One region of the Iodidimonas sp. SYSU 1G8 genome, then DNA from elsewhere that is predicted to be linked to it. Evidence: riboswitches for the same ligand, from Rfam matches in the RefSeq annotation. Region 1 holds a riboswitch; the other holds the start of a gene.
What was found. Region 1 has a riboswitch for cyclic di-GMP ahead of WJU17_RS16995 (transglutaminase-like cysteine peptidase). Riboswitches for the same ligand answer to the same signal wherever they lie in the genome.
Positions count from the first base shown of each region.

Region 1 (7,736 bases):
TGGGCAGGACGCCGGTGACGATGGCGGCCATGGTCATGTCGATCTTCTCGCTGCGCGACATGCTTCCCGCGCCGCCGGATTGGGATTTGGTGCTGGTATCGACCAGTTTCGATGGATCGACGCTGCCCGGCAGCACCTTGGTGATCTGCGATTCCAGGCCAAGGAGCGCGCCGAGATCGGCGGTTTCCGAACCGGAACGCGAACGGGTGGTCGAGTTGCCCACTTCGGCCTTGTCCGAGATCTTGATCCGGACGGTGAGGATGTCGCCAATGCGCGAGGCGCGCTGGTCGTGAAAGAACGCACCGGCGCCGGTCCGGAACAGCGAGGCGCTGGTGGCGGGAACCGGCGGCGGCGCGGCGGCGCCGGTCCGCGCGGCGGCGCCCTGCATGGCCAGCGAGGCTTCGACGACCGGGACTTCGGATTGCTCGGGCGCGGTCATCTTTGGCGCGCGGCCGACATTGGAGAGCTGGGATGCGACGCTGCAGCCCGACAGAAGCGCGGCAGCCGAGAGAATGAGAACGGCGCGGTTCATGAATGTGTCCTTTCCCGGCGCGATCACGGCGCCATGATGTTGACGACGCCCGGTCCGGAAACCGTCGCCTCGAGCGTGCGGTTGGTGCTGGTGCTGACGACGCGGACCTGATCGCCGACGGCGCCGCCCGACAGGGCGCGGCCCATGGCGGAAATCGACAGTCCGCCCCGGGCGACCAGGATGTTGACGGGTTCGCCGCGCCTTACCATCTGGGGCGGCATGACGTCGCTGGCCCGCAGGACGGCGCCGACATTCAGCCTTCGCCTTGCTTCCATGCCGACGGCGGCAGACAGTGCCAGCGCGCCCCTGACTTCGTTGGGCCCGCGCTGTTCGCTGGTGAAGTCGGCTTCCTCTAGGGTCTCGCCCTTTTCGACGGCCCGCGCGAGGACGGGAACCTCGACCGGCTCGGCGGGGACCGGGCTGGCGACGGCGGGGCCGGCCAAGGCGATGAAAACAGCGGCGCAGATCAGGAACCGGGGCATGGCGCTTACCGGAGCTGCGTGGTCGTGGCGAGGAGCTCGTCGACCGTCTTGACGACGCGGCTGTTCATCTCGTAGGCGCGCTGGGCCGTGATGAGGGCGGTGATCTCGGACACCGGATTGACGTTGGAGGCTTCCAGGAAGCCCTGGGTGAGACCACCAAAGCCGGGCTCGCCGGGCGAGGCGACCGTCGGCTGCCCGGAGGCCGGGGTTTCCTTGAACAGGCTGGATCCCATGGCCTCGAGGCCGGCATCGTTGACGAAGGTGGCGAGCTGGATCTGTCCGACGGTCTGCAGATCGGGAGAGTCGGCCAGTTTCACCTGGACCTCGCCCGTCTTGGAGACGATCACATCGACGACACCCTGGGGCACGGTCACGCCGGGCTGAACCCGGTAGCCTTCATTGGTCACCAGCTCGCCCTGATCGGACACCTGGAACGAGCCCGCCCGGGTATAGGCGGTCTCGCCGCTGGGCAACTCGACCTGGAAATAGCCCTGACCGTCGATCGCAAGGTCGTACCGGTTGGAGGTCTGGGTCAGCGCGCCCTGTTCGGCGATCCGGTAAACGCCGCCGGTCTTCACGCCAGCGCCGATCTGAATGCCGGAGGGAGTGAGGGAATCCGTGCCGCCTGCCGCCGCGCCCGGCCGCTCGACCTGCTGGTAGAGCAGGTCCTGAAATTCCGCCCGCTGGCGCTTGAACGCGGTCGTGTTCATGTTGGCGATATTGTTGGAGATCACGTCCACGTTGGTCTGCTGCGCCAGCATGCCGGTCGCCGCGATTGAGAGGGAGCGCATGGTGTTCCTTTCCTGAAACGAATGGTGGGCGCCGGTCAGTTGACGCGGCCAAGCCTGTCGATGGCGCGCTGGCGCATGTCGCCGAGGTCCTGCGACATGCGCGCGCTGTTCTGGTAGGAGCGGAGAATCTCCACCATGGCGGTGGTCTCGGCCACGGGCTGCACGTTGGAGCCTTCGACGCCGCCCGCCTTGAGCCGCGTTTCCTCGGCGGGGAGCACCGTCCCTCCGGTACCGGCCAGCAGACCGTTGCCCCTTTCCTCGAGCCCGCCATCATTGGCGAAGCGGGTGACGGTCAGCCTGCCCAGGGATCCTTGTGGCCCCATCACGGTGCCGTCGGCGCCGACCGAGATCTGGTTCACCTGATCGGGCGGAATGCTGATGGGCTGGTCGCCTTCGCCCAGCAGGCGCTGTCCGCCGGCGGTTCCCAGCTCGCCTGTCGAGAGGACACGGACGAAACCGGCCCGCGTATAGAGCGGCGTCCCGTCCGGACCCTCGACACTGAGATAGCCGGGGCCTTCGATCATGACATCGAGAGCATTGCCGGTGGACTGGAAGCCGCCCTGCGTCAGGTCCTGCACGGTGCCGTAGTCGAGCACGAAGGATGTGTTGCGCGCATCCTCGACCACGGCGTCGGGGCTGGTCTCGACATATTCATGAAAGACGGCCTGTTCACGTTTGAAGCCGACGGTGCCGCTGTTCGCCAAATTGTTGGAGACGACATCGAGGCGCCGGCGCAGGGCCTGCTCCTGACTGAGGAGTACGTAGGATGAGATGTCCATTCGCGCGTTATCCAGAAATTCCACGATCTAGCCGCACTAGGCAGTTTTTGCCGTGCGGTTATCCTATAATAGGAAAAAATGCGGAAAGATGATCGCGCCGACGCCTTCGAATGACGCAGGCAGGCCGACGGAACTGGAACGAGGCATGACAACTGAAGATCTGGACCGCGAGGACGCCGAGCCGGCCGCAGTTCCGACGGCGGCCAAGCCGGGCAAACGCAAGAGGCTGATCCTGACAGGTGCCGCGGTGGTTCTGCTCGCCGCAGGCGGCGCGGGCGCCTTCTTCGTGCTGGGCGGCCCCACACCGGCAGCGGAGGGGCACGAGGATGCGGCGGCCCCGCCGGCCGAAGACCACGCGGCGGAGCCCCCCATTTACGTGGATGTCCCGGCGATGGTGGTGAATCTGCGCGGCCTGGGCGGGCAGCCGGGATATCTGAAGCTGCATTTCGTCATCGTCGCGGCGGATGCCGAAAAGGGCGCCGAGATCACCGCCCGGCTGCCCTCGATCCTCGATGCCCTGCAGCCTTTCCTGCGGGAGCTTCGCCCGGAAGACCTTGCGGGTTCCGCCGCAGTCTACCGGCTCAAGGAAGAAATGCTCGCCCGGACGGCTACACAGGTCAGCGCCGGCGCGGCTCGTGATGTGCTGATACAGGATCTGATCCAACAATGAGCGACGATTTTGACGACATCGCACTGCCTGAGCCGCACGCCGCGGCGCAGGATGGTCCTGAAAGGTTCGATCAGGCCGGTATCGACGCCTTGTTCGACTTCGACTCCGTGGCGCCCGTCAGCCCGAAAAAGGGCTTGCGCGCCGTCATAGAATCCGACGTGGTCAGCCACGAAAGGTTGCCCATGCTCGAGGTGATCTATGACCGCATGGTCCGGACCTTCGCGACCAGCCTGCGGAACATGACGTCGGATTCCATCGAGGTCACGCTGGAGGAAATCACCTCCATGCGGTTCGGGGAGTTCATGAACCGTGTTTCGCTGCCGGCGATGATCGCCGTGTTCAGCATCCCGGAGTGGGACAATTACGGCATCATCACCGTGGATTCCAACCTGATCTATTCGGTGGTCGATGCCCTGCTGGGCGGTCGCAAGGGAAATGCGCCGCTGCGGGTGGAGGGACGTGCGTTCACCACCATCGAGACCGCTCTGGTCGCCCGCATGGTGCGTCTGGCACTGAACGACCTGGCGGTCGCCTTCGAGCCCCTCTCGCGTATCCAGATGGTTCTTGACCGGATCGAGACCAGTCCCCGCTTCGCCGCCATCGCCGGCCCGAGCAATGTGGCCGCCGTCGCCAGTTTCCGCGTCGACATGGATGCGCGGGGCGGCACGTTCAACGTCCTGTTGCCGTATGCCACGCTGGAGCCGGTGCGGGAAAAGCTGCTCCAGCGGTTCATGGGCGAGAAGACTGGCAGGCTGAACATCTGGGAAAGCCACATGGTCAACGAGATCCGCCGCACCGAGGTCACGCTGGACGTGGTGCTGGGCGAACGCCTGATGTCGCTGGAGTCGCTGATGAAGCTGGCTGTCGGCGACGCCATCCGCTTCGAGGACGGTCCGGACGAGCCGCTGGAGGTGCGCTGCGCCGGGGTGCCGCTCGGGCGCGCCTTTATCGGCCAGCGCTCTGGCAACGTCGCCGTTTCCATGACCAACGATATAGCCAAGGGGCATGCGCAATGAGCTACGCCGTCATCACCAACGTATTCACCATGCTCTTGTGCGGGGCCGTCCTGATCCAGAGCGCGAGGCTGATGCGGAACCTCAAGGCGCTGCGCGAGGCGGGTTTGCGCGACATGGTGGACTCGCTCGACCGGTCCACCGCCGAGGCGCGCGGGGTTCTCGGGCGCCTCAAGGAGGTGCTGTCGCACGAACTGGCCGAGAGTAACCGCACCGTCGCCGAGGGTCTCGAGATGCGCGAGGAACTGACCATCATGGTCGGTATCGCGAACGCGGTGGCCGAACGCATCGTTGAAGCGGCGAACGTGACGGCGCGGGCCGCCTTGCCCGAAGTGGCGGGCGAGGAAGAGATGATCCCATGAAGCGGCCCTATCTGCTCGTCGTCACGGCGCTGGGCGCGGGCGCGTCCATGATTGCCCACGGCATGGCGCTGACCACCGACAAGGTTGAACCGCCGGCGCCGACGCGTCTTGGCGTATCCATCCAGGAGAGTATCGCCGACCGCGACCGAAAGGCGGCCGAGCAGCAGCGGGCCCTGGAGTTGCGAGAGAAGGCGGCGCAGGCGCTGGAAGCACGGTTGCTGGCGCTGCAGCAGGCACAGCCCGATCCCGCCGCCGCGCCGCAGCCCGCAGAGGCGCCGGACAAGGAAGAACAGTTCGACAATCTCGCCCGCATCTATCAGACCATGAAGCCCGCCAAGGCGGCCGTCGTCTTCGAGAAGCTGGACATGGAGGTGCAGATGAAGGTCTCCCAGCGCATGCGGGAGCGATCGATGGCCATGATCCTCGCCAGCATGACACCCGACGGCGCCGCCGCGCTGAGCATGTCCCTGGCCAATCGCCGACCTGCCACGATCGAGGCGCGCGTCGAGGATCCCGCCGCGAAACCGGTGCTGGTGCCCTAGGCCGCCGCGAGACCGGCGGCGTGCCCTGGGTCAGCGCGCAGAAAGCTGGATTTTGTCCGGCGCGTTCCGGGCCGGCGCGAGCAACCAGCCGCCGCGTTCGCTGAGCGAATAGACCGGCCGATATTGAGGCCACTCAGATGGCGCCGCCGGTTCCAGTTCGATGTTATCCAAGAGCACGGCCGCGTCGCCGACCATGACCAGGGTCAGCATATGGGGCTGGTCGTCATGCGACACCATGTCGAGACGCACCTGATCATCCGGAATACCGACGGCCCGCAGCAGAAAATATTTGAATGCCGCGAAATCCTCGCAGTCGCCTGCGCCGCGATGGAACATCTCTTCGGGCGTGGCCCAGTGATCCGCCTGAGCGTAAAGGCTGGAATCGGGAGCATAGGAGAGGTGGTTCACCAGTTCGTTGACGCGTCGCAGCTGTTCGCTGCGCGGGAGCGGCATCAGGGCGGCGACCGTCTCGCTCCAGAAGGAGGCGAAACAGGCGTCCGCCGCCGTATCAGGGCAGGGTGCGGGTGCGGCAAGCGACGCGGCATGCCGCGCCAGCAGCTCCTTCCATTGGACCAGATCCTCAAGCGCGAGCGGCATCACGGAACGGACGCCCAGCGGGACGGCGAGTGGATCGCCGGTCAGGCCGGTGCTGCTCAGGACGGGGTGTTCCCCGGCGTGCTCAGCGGCGGCGCAGGGATTGGCGACTGTGCAGAGAGTAAGAATGGCCACGGATGCCGTGAGCGCGCGCGGAAGTAGGCGAGAGGAATGGGGCATCCTGGGTATCCTTTCGGCGGTCCCGCTGCCCGCGCGGACGAAAATCCGCGGGTGGGCCGGTGACTTTGCGTCCCGCCGTTTCCGACGGTTTGCCGTTATCGAGGCTTATCCTATAATTTATAGGATAATTTTTCCCAGTACGGTGGTCAGGACGGAAAAGCACCCACTTCCAGGATCAGCACCTTGCCGACGCCCGGAGTGACGCGTTGCAGGGCGCGCGTCAGACCAGCCCGCAGCCGCTCGGAATTCACCGGCTTGAAACCGGACGCCTCCAGATGCGCGTACTCGATCACGGCCGCCAGCGCCGCCGCCCGCAGCAAGGGAAGGTGCAGCGTCAGTAGAGCCGCGGCGGCGGAGTCGGCCGGCTCGATCGCCAGCTTGACCCGGATGACGCCGTCGATGGACGAAGAGTCGATGATCGGCGTCCTGATCTCCTCGAGGGTGAGGAAGGCGCTGGCGGTATCGGCCGTCTCCGATGCCGCGGCCGTACCGGCCGGCAGGGCCAGGGCCGCGAGCAGGAACATGGCGATGACGGGCGCTTGTAACATGGAGGCTCTCCGTCCGGCGGGGGGCCGGTGATGAATGTGTTCATCCTATAATAGGAGATGTGCAAGCCTCGGAGGTGTCAGTGAGCCGCGATCAGAAACCAGGCCGCGTGAAAGTCGTCAACGGAAGCGCCGGCGGCGCCTCGAAGCCCCAGACGATCAGTCCAGCGGCATCGGCCGGCGTGGCGCCCGTCGAACGACCGGCCTCGCGCACGGCAGGTCCGGCACTTGCCGTGCTGTATCTGCTCGCCTGCCTGTTCGGCGGTGCCGCCGTCGCCCTTTGGGCGTCGATCGAGGGATGGCAGCCATGAGGGCCGCGCTTCTGTTTTCGACGGCGCTGGCATCGGTCATGCTCCCACAGCCGGCGGCACTGGCATCGGAGGTGCCGGTGGCCGCCGTGATGGAGCGCGCTCTGGAATGGCGCGTGACGCCGCCGGCGCAGGCCTGGGCGGCGCTGGTCGGGACGCCGGCCCCGCAGCGGCAGGAGGCGCGTTGGACCTATGCGCTCAGTCTGGTCAGCGCGGGCCTGGGGGCCGAGGCGATCGGCATGCTGGACCTGATGCGCGAGCAGGACGCGGGGGTAGAGACGCTCGCCCACTACCGCCTGGCCCGGGGCATGGCGCTCGTTCAGATGCGCCGCCATGCCGAAGGCGTGGCCGCCCTGGAGCTGCCCGCGCTGGCTGAGCGGGCTGAGGCATGCGCCTGGCGTCTCGTGGCCTTGTCCGCGCTGTCCTCGGACAAGGCGCTGGATGAGGTGGAATGCGCGCTTCCCGCGGTCAAGGCTTTGCCGACCGATCGGCGCGCGCCGTTCATCAGCGCGCTCGCGGCGGCGGCGATTCAAGGCGACAAACCCGGCGTGGCGCTCGACTGGCTGCGCCTGCTCGATCAAGAGCTTCCGTTGACCCACCTGCTGCGGGCGCAAGCGCAGGCCAAAAGCGGGCAGTATGACGCGGCGGAAAAGAGCCTCGAAAACGTGAGCCGATCCGGTGACGCCGAGCAACGCGCCCAAGCCCAATTGATGAAGGTGGTCATTGGCCTGGATCGGGGCGTCCTGGACCCTGTCGCGGCGGGCAAGGCGCTCGATGCGCTCAGGTTCGGCTGGCGCGGCGGCGAGGTGGAGAAGCAGGCGCTGTTGCTGAATTACCGCGTCGCGGTGCAGACCAAGGACATTGATCGTGCTCTGGCGAACGGCGCGGCGCTCGTGCGGTACCACCGCCTGGATGACGAGAGCGCGTCGGTCATCACG
Region 1 covers NZ_JBBYXJ010000002.1:1,220,968-1,228,703, forward strand. Annotated here, with positions in the region: gene flgH (flagellar basal body L-ring protein FlgH) at 1-532, opposite strand, end outside; gene flgA (flagellar basal body P-ring formation chaperone FlgA) at 556-1,014, opposite strand; gene flgG (flagellar basal-body rod protein FlgG) at 1,020-1,805, opposite strand; gene WJU17_RS16970 (flagellar hook-basal body complex protein) at 1,841-2,584, opposite strand; gene WJU17_RS16975 (flagellar basal body-associated FliL family protein) at 2,673-3,254, shown strand; gene fliM (flagellar motor switch protein FliM) at 3,251-4,270, shown strand; gene WJU17_RS16985 (hypothetical protein) at 4,267-4,629, shown strand; gene WJU17_RS16990 (hypothetical protein) at 4,626-5,171, shown strand; gene WJU17_RS16995 (transglutaminase-like cysteine peptidase) at 5,202-5,900, opposite strand; cyclic di-GMP riboswitch class I at 5,958-6,049, opposite strand; gene WJU17_RS17000 (hypothetical protein) at 6,092-6,493, opposite strand; gene WJU17_RS17005 (hypothetical protein) at 6,574-6,801, shown strand; gene WJU17_RS17010 (hypothetical protein) at 6,798-7,736, shown strand, end outside.

Region 2 (7,736 bases), on a different contig from region 1:
TATCCCCGCGCCTCCATGCCCGCCTTGCGCGGACGCTGCCTCCTGCGCGTCATGGCGCCCACATAGAGCATTGGGGCAGCGTTGAAAAGAGCGCGCGTCTCACGTCAGCGCGGTACCGTTGGCGACGGCGGACGCCCCTGCCGGGACGGTGTCGGCCGCCAGGCCGCGCCGAAGCGCGATGACCTCGCGGTAATGACCCAGCAGCTCTTCCATGACGGCGTCCCACGTGTAGCGCCGCGACCGGTCATGGGCGGCGGCGCCCATCGCGCGGCGCAACTCGCCATCGGTGACCAGCGCCGCGACCGCCTCGATATAATCACCCTGACAGTCGGGGGTGACGAGAAAGCCGCTTTCGCCCGAGGCCACCAGCGAGCGCGAACCGGTCGCGTCGGCACAGACGGCCGGAAGCCCCGATGCCATGGATTCCAGCGTCACGATGCCGAATGTTTCCGTGACGCTGGGATTGAGAAAAATATCCGAGGACGCATAGGCCCGCGCCAGGGCATCGCCTTCCAGGTGGCCCGTGAACACGGCGTCGTCGGGCAGCGCCGCCGCGAATCGCTGATGTTCCGGGCCGTCGCCCACGACCATGACACGGTGAGCGATCCCCTTTGCCCGCAGGCCGAGGATGGTCCGCACGAACGAATCGATCCCTTTCTCCAGGACCAGCCGTCCCACGAACGCCACCACCACCTCGTCGTCGGCGATACCCATGGAGCGCCGCCAGGCCGTATCGCGCCGGCCCGGATTGAATCGGGCCTCGTCGACGCCCCGGCTCCAGATCCGCACGTCGCGGGCCATCTGCTGCTGGCGCAGCACCTCGGCCGTGGACTCCGACGGCACATAGATCTGTTCGCATTCCGCGTAGAAGTGCTGGAGGTACCGGGTGACGTATTTCTCGACCCAAGCAGCGTGATAATAGCGAAAATAGGTATCGTACCGGGTGTGGAACGAGGCCACGCACGGCATGTTCCAGCGCCGCGCCAGACGCCGCGCGGCATAGCCCAGCAGATCCGGCGCCGCGAGATGGAACAGGGTAGGACGGAACGCCTTCAGGCGTTCGCGCTGGGCGCGCGGCAGGCCCAGCGCCATTCGATATTCCGACCGGCCCGGAAGCGGGACAGAGGGCACCGAAACGAGGGTTCCCGCCGGCTCGAAGGCGGGCGGATCGACGGTCGCCGAGAAGACCAGGCTGGGGATGCCCCGCCGCTCCAGATAGGAAACGAGATGATTGAGCGCGACGGCGGCGCCATCGGTCACATAATTGTAATTGCCCGAGAACAGGGCGACCCTGAGCGATTGGTCAGGCATGGTGGAGCGTCGGTCTTTTAGTCGGCATGCGCCTTATCTTAATCCATCCACCCGTGCCGGTACTACCCGGGCCGGACCGCCTCCGGAGGAACACGCCGTCCCCGCCATCCTCGATAGCTTGTAGCCGGTGGGAGAATACGCAAGAGCAGGCGATCAAGTTTCGGAAAAAAGCGTATGCGCGACACGGTTGTGGGCTTTTGCTATCCGGTGCGCGCCGGAGTAACATGTTCCGGGGGCAAGGGCGCCGTTCGGCAAGATCATATGGGAACGGACCACGACGTATGGGCGATCGCACTGCTATCGCATTGATTGAAGACGACCCGGCTCTTGCGAAGGCAATGGCCCAGTATCTGTCGTTCTCTGGGTTCGAGGTGGCCATCGGCGCCTCGTGCGAGGAGGCGCGCCTGATCGCCCGCACCCAGCCGATCGCCCTGTTCATCCTGGACCGTATCCTGCCCGATGGCGACGGTCTGTCGCTGGCGGGCTTTCTGCGCACGATCTCGGATGCGGCCATCATCATCCTCTCGGGCAGGGGCGAAGTGAACGCCCGGATCGAAGGCCTGAACACCGGCGCCGACGACTATCTGGTCAAGCCCGCGGCGCCCGAGGAACTGCTCGCGCGGGTCAACGCCGTCATTCGCCGGTCGCGCAGCGCCCGTCCGGTCGAGGCCAATAACGGATCCATCTGGCGGGTGAACAATTTCACCCTCGATGCGGTCAACAACCAGTTGACCGGCGACGCCGGGGCCAGCGCCGCGCTGACCGAGATCGAGACGCTCATCCTGTCGCGCCTGATCCAGAGTCAGAACGACGTGGTGGACAAGAACAGCCTGAGCATGTTCGCGCTGGGCCGCGCATGGCAGCCGGAGGACCGCAGCATCGACGTGCATCTGGCGCGGCTGCGGCGCAAGTTCCGCGACGTGGGACTGAACGACAACGTCATCCACACCGTCCGCGGCAAAGGCTACCGCTTCGTCACATCGTCCCTCACTTGACACGAAAACGGCACCTTTTCAGGTGCCGTAGTTGGTCTTCAGTGCCTTAGGGAGTTAGCGGGCGGCGACCTGGCCCGCGGCAGGTTGATCCGCGGCGGCCAGCAGCCACCAGTTCTTTTCGCTCAGGGAGTAGACGGCCTGGTACTGCTCCAGCTGCTCGGGCGGCATGGTCCGGAGCTCGACGCAGTCCAGCACGACGGGCGCGCCGTCGACCATCACCAGCGAGACCATGTGCGCCTGGTCGTTGAAGGCGACCAGCGTCATGCGCATGTCCTCCGGCGCGACGCCCAGTTCCCGCAGCAGGAAATACTTGAACAGGGCGAAATCCTCGCAGTCGCCACCCTGCTGGTTGAACATTTCTTCCGGCGTCGCCCAGTAATCGGCCTGCCGGTAGATGTCCCAGTCGGACCAGTAGCCCATCTTGTTGACGATATCGTTCACCCGCTGCACCTGTTCCGCGCGCGACAGCGGCCGCAGCTCGACGAGCGTCTGGTTCCAGAAGGTCTTGAAGCAGTGTTCCGCGCTCTCGTCCTGGCACGGCGACGGGCTGACCAGGGCGCTTTCCTGCCGCCGGAGCACATCCGTCCATTTGCTGGAATGTCCGACATCGAGCGGCATCACCGGGCGAGCGCCGAACGCCTCCGTCAGAGGGTCCGCCGCGACGCTGATGCGGTCGAGGGAATTGGTGTCCGTGCGGCCCGCGGCCGAGGCCGGCGCCACCGCGAGCGACCATGCCAGGATGGACGCCGCAATGACCGAGAACCACGGCACAATAAAGCCATGACGAGGCTGGATTGACATCCGCCTGACCCTTTCGGCGGCCCCGCTACCCGTTCGGTATTACCGAGTGTGGGCCGGTGGCTTTGCGTCCCGCCGTTTCCGACGGTTTGCCGTTTCGAGGAATAATAAAACTTCTACGAGCCTATTTAGGCAGGTGGATCAAAACGGGGCACGTAAAGTTTCGTAAATGGGACGGAATTAAGGTTAAGAATTGTAACATCTTGACGAATTAGAACAAATTCGCAGCAATTTCAGGGCGCCGCCCTATGAATCGAGGACCTCCCGCAGCTTGTCGGCCAGCTCGTTCCGGGGGAACGGCTTGGAGAGCAGCACCACGCCCTCGTCGAGACGCCCATGATGGATGATGGCGTTTTCCGTGTAGCCCGACATGAACAGGGTCTTGCAGCCCGGCAGCTTCTCGCCGATGGCCTCGGAGACCTGGCGCCCCGTCATCCCCTTGGGCAGCACGATGTCGGCGAGCAGCAGGTCAGGCCGGACGCCATCGCTGACCAGCTGGATGGCCTCGGGACCATCGGACGCCACCACCACCCTGTATCCGAGGGATTCGAGCAGCACCGTCACCGTCTGCCGCACGGCCGGGTCGTCCTCGACCAGCAGGATCGTCTCGGTTCCCGTCTTGACCGTCCGCGTCTCGCGGACGGGCTCGTCCTCGGCGACGCCGGCCTTGTCGCGCGGGAAGTAGATCTTGATCGTGGTGCCTTCGCCGGGCTCGCTGTAGATCTTGATGTGCCCGCCCGACTGCTTGACGAAGCCGTAGGTCATGCTGAGGCCGAGGCCGCTGCCCCGCCCCACATCCTTGGTCGTGAAGAACGGCTCGAAAGCGCGCGCGATGACCTGCGGCGTCATGCCCGTGCCGGTATCGGTCACCGCCAGCATGAGATAGTCACCGGCCTCGACCTCGCCATGTTCGGCGGCATAGTGATCATCGAGCTGGGCATTGAGGGTCTCGATGGTCAGGCGGCCGCCCAGCGGCATGGCGTCACGGGCATTCACGGCGAGATTCATCAGCACGTTTTCGAGCTGGCTGCGGTCCACCTCCACCGGCCACACATCACGCTGCAGCATGGTCTCGATGGCGATCTGCTCGCCCAGCGTGCGCTGGAGGATGCGTACCGTGTCATCCACCAGCTTGTTGATGTCGATCACCTTCGGTCGCAGCGGTTGGCGGCGCGAAAAGGCGAGCAGCCGGCTGGTCAGTTCGGCGCCCCGCGCCACCGAGGACAGGGCGGCGTCGGCAAATTCATTGCCGTCGGGATCGTCCTCGACCATCTCCTTCAGCATCTCGATGTTGACCTGCATGGCCATCAGGAGATTGTTGAAATCGTGGGCGACGCCGCCGGTCAGCTGGCCGATGGTCTCGAGCTTCTGGACCTGCTGCAGCTGCGCCTCGGCGCGCTTGCGGTCGGTGATGTCCTGAATCGCCGCCACGTAGGCGCGCTGACCGCCGATCTGCATCGCGGTCACCGAAATCTCCACCGGAACGGTTTCGCTGCCATGCCGGAGCAGGGTGAACTCGCGCGGCACGCCGAGCCCCGCCTTGGGATCGCCGGCGTCTCCGACCGGCAGGAACATGGCGGCATAGACCGCCCGGTCCTCCGAAAGCAGAACTTCCGAGAGGCGGTTACCCGCCATGTCGCGCACCGGCGCGCCCACGATCCGCTCGGCCTCCGGATTGAGCGACACGATCGCGCCGGCGGAATCCATGGTGACGATGCCGATGGACGCCGCCTCCATCACGGCCCGGTTACGCGCCTCGCTGTCGCGCAGGGACTGTTCGGCACGGCGCAACTCCGTCAGATCCCGACCGGAACTGAGGATGCTGATCTCTCCCGTCTGCGAGTCGCGGACCGATGACGTGATCCAGTCGATCAAGCGGCGCTCGCCCTTGCGCGTCACCACATAACCTTCACGTCGCTGATACCGGTCATCGCCAGTGTCCACCAGTCGATCGAGGCCGAGCTTGAGGTCCGAACGGACGTCGGGCGGTACCGCGAGCTGAAACCAGTTCCGGCCCATCAGCTCGTCTTCCGCGTAGCCGAGCAGCTCCCGGCATTGGCGGTTCACCAGTCGAATGGTCCCGTCCGGATCCAGCGCGATGATGATGACCCCGGCGATGTCCAGATAGCGTTCCGCCCGTTGCCGGGCCTCATGGGCTTCCTGCTCGGCCTGCTTGATGTGCGTGACGTCCTGGATGATGCCGTTCATGCCGATGACACGGCCGGTCGCGTCACGCTCGACATAGTTCACGGTCTGGACGTGCAGCATTCCACGCGTTTGCGACATGAAGCGGTAGGTGGTTTCCGCCCGCTCATCAACTCCCCGGATCAACCGCTCCGCCCCCACATTGAGCGCGGCGCGATCGTCGGGATGAATCAGCGCCTGTCCCGCTTTTGCATCGAAGCAGGCGAATTCGTCGCCCACGCCCAGGATGGCGCGGGTAGCGGCCGGCATGGTGTACAACCGTGAAGCGGCGTCGTAGTGGGTTTCTCCCAGGCGCGCCATGCTCTGCGCCTGACGCAGCTGCCGTTCGCTGCGCGCCACTTCGCGCAGCGCCTCGTTACGCTCGGTCACGTCCATGTAGGACGCGATGATCAGCGGTTCCTCGTCGGGCGCGCCCCGATGCGCCGCGGCGGCGACGAGCACGTCGCGGTGGCTGCCGTCCAGACGCACGATGGGAAGCTCGCCCTCCCAGTGTCCTGGCGGTCCGAGCAGGCTGCCGAAGGCCGCCTGCGCCAGCTCGGGGTCCCGCACCGGATCGAGCGCGTGCAGCCGCCGGATCTCCTCCGGCCCCGTCGCGCCCATGAGGTCCATGAAGGCCCGATTGCCATAGCTGAAGTAGCCATCCGCGCCGACCATGGCGATCGCCCCGGCCGAATTCTGCAGGGCGCTGTCGCGAATGGCGATTTCCCGGTCCGCCGCGCGCCGCGCGGTATTGTCCTGGACCGCGCCGTTCATGCGGATCACGCCGCCCTTTTCGTTGAGAAAGGCGCGGGCGAGGCCGGTGATCCAGATAGTGCCGCCTTCCGGGCGCACCAGGCGCATTTCGGTTTCGATGATCTCGTCCTGGCCGGACCGCAACCGTTCGACGTCGGCGGCGACCCGGGCGGCATCGTCCGGATGCACCCGCGACATGAGATCGCCCAAAGGCAGCGGCCCGTGATCGGCCGGAAAGCCGTAGAGCCGGAGCATCTCGGGCGAACAGTTCAGGGTCTCGGAGCCGACGTCCCATTCCCAGCTGCCGAGTTGCGCGATCTGCTGCGCGACGAGCAGGTTGCGTTCGCTGTTGGCGAGCGCCAGTTCTGCCTGCTTGCGCTCGGTCACGTCCCGCGTGGTGCCGACGATACGCAGCGTTTCGCCCGTTTGCCGGCCCAGCACCCGGCCATAGGCCGACAACCAGATGGAACGCCCGTCCGGCAGGCGCGTGCGCATGGTCAGGTCGTAGGTCGAGCGTTCGCCGGCCACGATGCCGGCGAGCACCTCCTCGACCTTGCGCTGATCCGCGGGCGGCAGCGCCGCGATCCAGTCGTCCAGATTGTCGGAAATGGTCTCGTTGCCGCGTCCGATCAGGCGCGCGAGATTCTCGTCCGCCAGGATGCGGCGCTCCAGCGGTAATATTTCCCAGGCCGCCGTGCCGGATACCTCGCTGGCCAGCCGGTAGCGCCTGTGCAGGGTTCGCAGCTCCCGCTCCTGCTGGCGGCTTTGTGACACATCCTGCATGGCGCCGAGCACCGAAAGCGGATGGCCCGCCGCATCGCGCGTCACCTCGCCCAGGATGCGCAGATGCAAAAGCCTGCCATCGTCCCGGACCACGCGCGCTTCCAGATCGTATGATGCCTCACCACGCAGGGCGTCGGTGACCGACCGGGCCAGGCTTTCCTTGTCCTCGGGATGCACGAGCCGCATCCAGTCGTTGTCGTCGGCCTCCTGGCCGGCAAGCCCCAGCAGCGCGGCGACACCTTCGCTCCATGTAACCCGATTTTCGGCGATGTCCCATTCCCAGGCGCCGGAGCCCCCCAGCAGTTCCGCGCGTTTCAGGCGGTTGGCCTCGGCCTCGACCCGTTCCTCGAGCAGCTTTTCGCGCGTCACCACTTCCGAGAAGATCAGGATGCCACCCACCTCGCCTTGCCGGTCGCGCCAGGGAACATATTCCCATTTGACCGAGAGACGCGCGCCGCTGGGCAGGATGTATTCATCGGAATCATGCCGGATGATCTCGCCGGCAAGGCAGCGGCGATGGCGCTCGCGACGCTCTTCGTCCAGATCGGGAAAGACGTCGTAGTGCAACCGGCCGACGACTTCGACGCCCTCGAGTTCCAGGTCCTTGTACCAGCGATCGCTGACCGCCAGATAACGCAGGTCGCGGTCCAGCACGGCGACCGATGCGGGCGTGTGCGCGAGAAACAGCCCCCACAGGCCGGGACTGTCCGGCGGTGCGGGCAATGAATCCGGCGGCCTGTTCATGTCACGCGCCGCGCGGTCAGCCGCAAGGCTGACGCCGTTTGCCCGGCGCGTGGCCGCGCGGGATGTCCAACTGCATTGCCCCGATGCATGCCGACCCCGCTCCTCTCGCGGATCTTGCGTGTCTCCCCGCCGGACGCGTCAGGCTCCCCACCCCCGCGCCGACCTGTC
Region 2 covers NZ_JBBYXJ010000001.1:1,965,106-1,972,841, forward strand. Annotated here, with positions in the region: gene WJU17_RS09330 (glycosyltransferase family 1 protein) at 100-1,311, opposite strand; gene WJU17_RS09335 (response regulator transcription factor) at 1,593-2,306, shown strand; gene WJU17_RS09340 (transglutaminase-like cysteine peptidase) at 2,361-3,107, opposite strand; cyclic di-GMP riboswitch class I at 3,120-3,208, opposite strand; gene WJU17_RS09345 (PAS domain S-box protein) at 3,351-7,568, opposite strand.
Region 2: linked by a shared signal. The riboswitch ahead of WJU17_RS09340 (transglutaminase-like cysteine peptidase) and the one ahead of WJU17_RS16995 (transglutaminase-like cysteine peptidase) in region 1 are both predicted to bind cyclic di-GMP.